2 regions of the Bradyrhizobium sp. Mp27 genome follow, and region 2 is predicted to be linked to the other one. Evidence: riboswitches for the same ligand, from Rfam matches in the RefSeq annotation. Region 2 holds a riboswitch; the other holds the start of a gene.
What was found. Region 2 has a riboswitch for glycine ahead of QJT78_RS34135 (D-amino acid dehydrogenase). Riboswitches for the same ligand answer to the same signal wherever they lie in the genome.
Positions count from the first base shown of each region.

Region 1: it holds a riboswitch for glycine, as region 2 does, so the genes downstream of both, gcvT (glycine cleavage system aminomethyltransferase GcvT) here and QJT78_RS34135 (D-amino acid dehydrogenase) in region 2, are expected to answer to the same signal.

Region 1 covers NZ_JASAUS010000007.1:126,827-130,231, forward strand. The annotation lists gene alaS (alanine--tRNA ligase) at 1-1,264, opposite strand, end outside; glycine riboswitch at 1,498-1,586, shown strand; gene gcvT (glycine cleavage system aminomethyltransferase GcvT) at 1,730-2,878, shown strand; gene gcvH (glycine cleavage system protein GcvH) at 2,890-3,258, shown strand.
Region 2 covers NZ_JASAUS010000096.1:5,187-8,591, reverse strand. The annotation lists gene QJT78_RS34140 (ABC transporter permease) at 1-412, opposite strand, end outside; gene QJT78_RS34135 (D-amino acid dehydrogenase) at 594-1,895, opposite strand; glycine riboswitch at 1,963-2,077, opposite strand; glycine riboswitch at 2,081-2,184, opposite strand; partial or broken gene QJT78_RS34130 (M20/M25/M40 family metallo-hydrolase) at 2,280-3,405, opposite strand, start outside.

The sequences.
Region 1 (3,405 bases), on a different contig from region 2:
TCGCGTCGGTGAAGGAGGCCTGGTCGACGCCGATGCCGCGCGATTTCAGCGCGTCCTGGGTCAGGTCCAGCGGGAAGCCGTAGGTGTCGTACAGCGTGAAGGCGACGTCGCCGTCGAACATGTCGCCCTTCTTCAGGGACGCGCTCTTCTCGTCGAGGATGGCAAGGCCGCGCACCAGCGTCTTGCGGAAGCGGGTCTCTTCCAGCCGCAGCGTTTCCTCGATCAGGTTTTCCGCGCGCATCAGTTCGGGATAGGCCTGGCCCATCTCGCGCACCAGCGCCCAGACCAGGCGGTGCATCAGCGGCTCTTTCGCACCCAGGAGCTGCGCATGGCGCATCGCGCGGCGCATGATCCGGCGCAGCACATAGCCGCGGCCCTCGTTCGAGGGCAGCACGCCGTCGGAGACGAGGAACGCCGAGGAGCGCAGATGGTCGGCGATGACGCGGAACGAGGCGACGGTCTGCTCGTTCGGCCCGCTGCCGAGCGCGGACGCGGTCGCGTCGATCAGATGGCGGAACAGGTCGGTCTCGAACACGCTGTCGACGCCCTGCATGATGCTGGCCATGCGCTCCAGCCCCATGCCGGTGTCGATCGAGGGACGCGGCAGATCCACGCGCTCCTCCTTCGTCACCTGCTCGTACTGCATGAACACCAGGTTCCAGAATTCGAGGAAGCGGTCGCCGTCCTCTTCCGGCGAGCCCGGAGGTCCGCCCCAGATGTGGTCGCCGCGATCGATGAAGATTTCCGAGCACGGTCCGCACGGGCCGGTGTCACCCATCGCCCAGAAATTGTCCGAGGTCGGGATGCGGATGATGCGGTCGTCAGAGAAACCCGCGATCTTCTTCCACAGCCCGGCCGCCTCGTCGTCGGTGTGGTAGACGGTGACGAGCAGCTTGTCTTTCTTGAGCCCGAACTCCCGCGTGATCAGGGTCCAGGCCAGCTCGATCGCGCGCTCCTTGAAATAGTCGCCGAACGAGAAATTGCCGAGCATCTCGAAGAAGGTGAGATGGCGCGCGGTGTAGCCGACATTGTCGAGGTCGTTGTGCTTGCCGCCGGCGCGCACACATTTCTGCGACGTGGTGGCGCGCTGGTAGGGCCGCTTCTCGACGCCGGTGAAGACGTTCTTGAACTGCACCATGCCGGCATTGGTGAACATCAACGTCGGATCGTTGCGCGGCACCAATGGCGAGGACGACACGATCTCGTGGCCGTTCTCGGCAAAGAAGTTCAGAAAGGTCGACCTGATCTCGTTGACGCCGCTCATGTTCATCCAATCGGGTGTGCTTGGCCCCGCGATACGCCATCCAAACCGGGCATTTGGGCTGATATCTGCGGGTCAAAGCGCTTTTAGACAAGGCCAGCTGCGCTGTCCAGAAACTGTGCAAGGAGATCAGTGAGTTGCCGCAGGCGCGCAATCCCGTTTGCAATCCCGTTGAAAGCCGCCAGGTGCGCGTTGACAGGCTTGGCCGGCCTGTGGTCTGTACCCATCTGTATCGTACGGCCACGTCGGGAGAGACCGGCTTTGGTGCCGGCGCCGAAGGAGCAACCGCCCCGGAAACTCTCAGGCAAAAGGACCGCGTGGCTTTGACGACATCTGGAAAGAGGCGCCGACGGGCATAGCCCGGACGACGTCCGCCGACGGGATAATACTCTCAGGCACAGCGACAGATGGGGCTTCGACTGGTTGCTACCGGGGAATCGTCCCCGGGGAACCGCCGAGGGCCCCGTAATGCTTGCGCGCGACGACCAAGATTCCCTCAAACGTACGCCCCTTCACGGGCTTCATGTCTCCCTCGGCGGCAAGATGGTGCCGTTCGCGGGCTATGACATGCCCGTTCAGTACCCCGCGGGCGTCCTGAAAGAGCACCTCCATACCCGCTCCTCCGCCGGCCTGTTCGACGTCTCCCATATGGGCCAGCTCGCGCTTCGGCCGAAGTCGGGCAAGGTCGAGGACGCCGCGCGCGCGCTGGAACGGCTGGTGCCACAGGATATCGTGGCGATCGCCCCGGGACGGCAGCGCTACGCCCAGTTCACCAATCCGGACAGCGGGATTCTCGACGATCTGATGGTCGCCAATTTCGGCGATCACCTGTTCCTGGTGGTCAACGCCGCCTGCAAGGAAGCGGACGAGGCGCATCTGCGCGCGCATCTCGCGGACGACTGCATCATCGATTCGCTTCAAGACCGCGCCCTGATCGCGCTGCAGGGCCCGAAGGCGGAAGCGGTACTGGCGAAATTGTGTGCAGAGGCGCCCGCCATGAAGTTCATGGACGCCGGCCCGCACAAGGTTGCCGGTCTCGACTGCTTCGTCTCGCGCTCCGGCTACACCGGCGAGGATGGGTTCGAGATTTCGGTCCCCGCGGCCGATGCCGAGCGTCTCGCAAAAACGCTGCTGGACAATCCCGACGTGATGCCGATCGGTTTGGGGGCCCGCGACAGCCTGCGGCTGGAAGCCGGGCTCTGCCTCTACGGCCACGACATCGACACCGCCACCACGCCGGTTGAGGCCGCGCTGGAATGGTCGGTGCAGAAGAGCCGCCGCAGCGGCGGCGCCCGCGCCGGTGGCTTCCCCGGCGCTGAAAAGCTCCTCGCTCATTTCGATCACGGCGCGAGCCGCCGCCGCGTCGGCCTGCGCACGGAAGGCCGCGCGCCGGTGCGCGAAGGCGCACTGCTGTTTGCGGATGAAGCGGGCGGCGAGCCGATCGGAAAGGTCACCTCGGGCGGTTTCGGCCCGAGCCTGAACGCGCCGGTCGCGATGGGCTATGTGCCCACGGCATCGAGCGCGCTCGACACAAAGCTCTTCGCCGAAGTGCGCGGCCAGCGGCTGCCGCTCACGGTCGCCGCCATGCCTTTCGTGAAAAACACCTACAAACGCTGAGGACTGAGAAGATGACCACGACGCTGTACTCCTCCGACCATGAATGGCTGGCCATCGACGGCGACGTCGCCACCGTCGGCATCACCGACTACGCGCAGTCGCAGCTCGGCGACGTCGTATTCGTCGAGTTGCCGAAGGTCGGCCGCAGCCTGAAGAAGGCGGAAGCCGCCGCCGTCGTCGAATCGGTGAAGGCCGCCTCCGACGTCTACGCGCCTGTTACGGGCGAAGTGCTCGAGACCAACGACGCGCTCGCCGCCGAGCCGGCGCTGGTGAACTCGGACGCGCAAGGCAAGGCGTGGTTCTTCAAGATCAGGATGGCCGACAAGAGCGAGCTCGGCGGCCTCATGGATGAGGCCGCCTACAAGGCACATACGGCGTGAGATGAAGCAGACCCAAGCGATCGTCATGCCCCGCGAAGGCGGGGTATCCAGTAGCCACCGGCAGCACGGATTGAACCGAGAAGCCGCGGCGTACTGGATCGTCCGCCTTCGCGGACGATGACGACGACGGCGATGACAGATGACCTA
Region 2 (3,405 bases):
GCACGGAGAGGCCCATCACGAAACGGTCGATCCAGGTGCCGTGCTTCCACGCCGCGATGACGCCCAGGGGCACGGCGACGATCACGGCGAGAATGATCGTCGAGAGCGCGATCGAGATCGACGGCTCGACGCGCTGGCTGATCATCTTCATGACTGGCAGGTTGGAGATCAGCGACGTCCCGAGATCGCCGTGCAGCAGCTTGTTCACCCAGGTGATGAATTGCACGATCAGCGGCTCGTTGAGGCCGAGCGAGTCACGGATGCGTTCCAGCCGTTCCGGGGTCGCGTTATCGCCGGCGAGAATGGCGGCGGGATCGCCCGGCGTCAGCCGCAGCAGGAGGAAGACGAACAGCGCGACGACGCCCATCACGGGCACCGCGGCCAGAACGCGGCGAATGAGATAACCTAGCATGCACCTATCTCCGGCTGCGGAACTTGCGGGGCCGCAAGGCCCCCGTGGAATCGGTTCTGTCTATCATGCACGCCTGTCACTCGGGCTGGAAAGCCGGCCGGAGAAGCCGACCTTTCGGGGCAAATTGTGTGCCAAGGGCAGGGCGGTCGCAAGAGGCCGCCGAGCCTCCGATATCGGCCACTCAGGATGCATGGCGGAACTCGCGCTCAACCCTGAGTGAGGGTGCGGTCGGCGGTGCGTTGAGCCCGCGCCAGCCGTCGATGGTACCGGCAATCATCTGCGCGGTCGCGGCCGACAAGGTCCAACCGAGATGGCCGTGGCCGGTGTTGAAGAACACGCCTGGCATCCGTCCTGCGCGCACGACGGGCATCATGTTCGGCATCATCGGCCGCAGCCCGGCCCAGGGCACGACCTTGGACGTTTCGACGCCGGGGAAGTTGCTGCGCACCCAGTCGACCAGCGGCTGCACGCGGTCGGCGCGGATGTCGCGGTTGAAGTCGTTGAATTCGGCGGTGCCCGCGACGCGGAAGCGATCGGCGCCGAGCCGGCTGGTAACGATCTTGGCGGCCTCGTCGAGCAGGCTCACGGTCGGCGTCGCATTGCGGCTTGCGGCAGTGTCGAGCTGAACGGTGATCGAGTAGCCCTTCACCGGATAGACGTTGACGCGTTCGTCGAGCAGGGCGGCGAAGTGACGGCTGGCCACGCCGGCGCAGATCACGACGCCATCCGCCTTCAGCATGCCGCGCGCGGATGCGACAGTGTCACTGGCCGAAAGATCAGCCCAGCCGATGACGAAGCCGCCACCTGCCTGGGCAATGGAATCGATGTTGGCTTCGTGGATAAAGGTCGCGCCGCGCCGCTTGCAGGCTTCCGCAAGTCCACGCGTGAACTTGTGGATATCGCCGGTCGCATCCGACGGCGTGTAGAAGCCGCCAAAATAGTCCTTGCGCAGCGTCGGTTCGATGGCGCGGATCTCCTGCGGCGTCACCGGGCGGCGATCGAGCCCGCCTTCCTTCAGCAGCGCATTGACCTGCAGGCCGGATTCAAAACCCTTCTTGTCGTGATAGATGTGCAGGATGCCGCGGCGTTCGAGATCGAAGTCGATGCCTTCGCGCTCCGCGATCTCGAACAGATGCTTGCGGGCTTCGATCGCGAGCCGCGTGGTCTGAACCGTGTTGGCGCGGTAGTTGCCGATATTGGCGACGAACTCGCTCATCCACGAATATTTGTGCCAGTTCGGCCGCGGATTCATCAGCAGCGGCGCATCGCGCCGGAACATCCAGCGCAGGCCTTTCAGGATCGTTGCGGTGCTGTTCCACACTTCGGCATTGCTGGCGGAGAGCTGTCCGCCATTGGCGAAGGAGGTCTCCATCGCGGCGTAGCGGTGCTTGTCGAGCACCGTCACTTTATATCCGCGTTCGAGCAGGGCATACGCAGTCGTTACGCCGGTGATGCCGGCGCCGATGATGGCGATATGGGTCATGGCAGGTTCGGGGCTCCCGTGAGTTAGGATAGGCTAACCGCCGGCCAAAGGCCGTTGGCGGCGCCCCATCTGTCACGGTTACCTGAGAGCTTGATCCGGTGCGGACCTCGGTGAGGTCAGCTCCGGACTATCCCCTTCGGTGGACGTCACGACCACATTGGCCGTGCCGCCTCTCTCCAGATCGTCCTGACGATACGGTCCTTTTGCCTGAGAGTTTCCGGGGCGGTTGCTCCGTCGGCGCCGCAACGAAAGCCTGAACTCTCGTTGCGATCTCTCCCGCATCGTCGCGTGGACAATCGAGCAGTACGATGCGCCTCATTTTTAGACAAGGCTAAATTTCAACCGCGACTGCCAACGCATTGTGCAGTGCGAAGTTGATTCAATTTACTCTAGCGTCGCCAGCAAGCCCGCCATCAGGCGCCCGCGTTCAACCAGGCTCTCGACCTCGATGAATTCTTCCAGCGTGTGGCCGTTGCCGCCGCGCACGCCGAGGCCGTCGAGCGTCGGGATGCCCATCGCGCCGGTAAAGTTGCCGTCGGAGCCGCCGCCGGAGCTCGCATGCGGTAGCTCAGTGCCGAGCGATTTGGCGATGCCGCGCGCCTTCTCATAAAGCGCCATGGTACCGGCATCCGGCTCCCATACGGGGCGCGTGACGCCGCGCGTCACCTTGAACGTGACATCATTGGTCGTGCCCGACAGCGCCAGCATCCGCTCGACGCCGCGGTCGAGATCGGCCTGGCGCGGCCATCGACAGCGCCTCGCCGGTGGCGGTCGTGGCAACGCAATTGACCCATTGTCCGCCGTGCACGACGCCGACCGAGAAAGTGCAATCCTCCGTCGTCATCGCGTCGATGGCGAGGATCTGCCGCGCCATCTCGCGGATCGCCGAGCGTCCGGCCGACAATGTCGCGCCGGCATGGCTCGGCCGGCCCGTCGCTTCCAGATTGAAACGCGCGATGGCGTAACGTCCGGTGGTGACACCGTTGTCGGCGCGGCCCGGTTCGGGCACCAGCACATATTTGTTGCGCGCGGCCTCCGCCTCGATGATGTCGCGCGTCGAGGGCGTGCCGACTTCCTCGTCGGGCGTAAACAGCACGGTGATCGGCAGCGGCGTGGTGAAGGAAGCACGTGCCAGCTGTCGGATCGCTTCGAGCGAAAGGTAGTTGCCACCCTTCATGTCATAGATGCCGGGGCCGTAGCACTTGTTGCCCTCGCGCCGCCATTTCAGCTTCTCGATGGTGCCGACCGGGTGGACGGTATCCATGTGCCCGGCGATCAGAATGCCCGGCTCGCCCTGTTTCGGATGCGGGAAGCGCGCGCGGATGACGCCGCCAAAGCCCTGCCGGCCGCCGATGCGTTCGATCGTCGCACCCATGATCGCCATATCCCGCGCTGCGATATCGAGCATGCGGTTCACGGCGCCTGCGTCCCAGGTCGGGCTCTCGCATTCCACCCAGGTGCGCAGGCCCTCGAGCATCGCCTCGGAATCGAAGGGAAGATTGGCTGGATT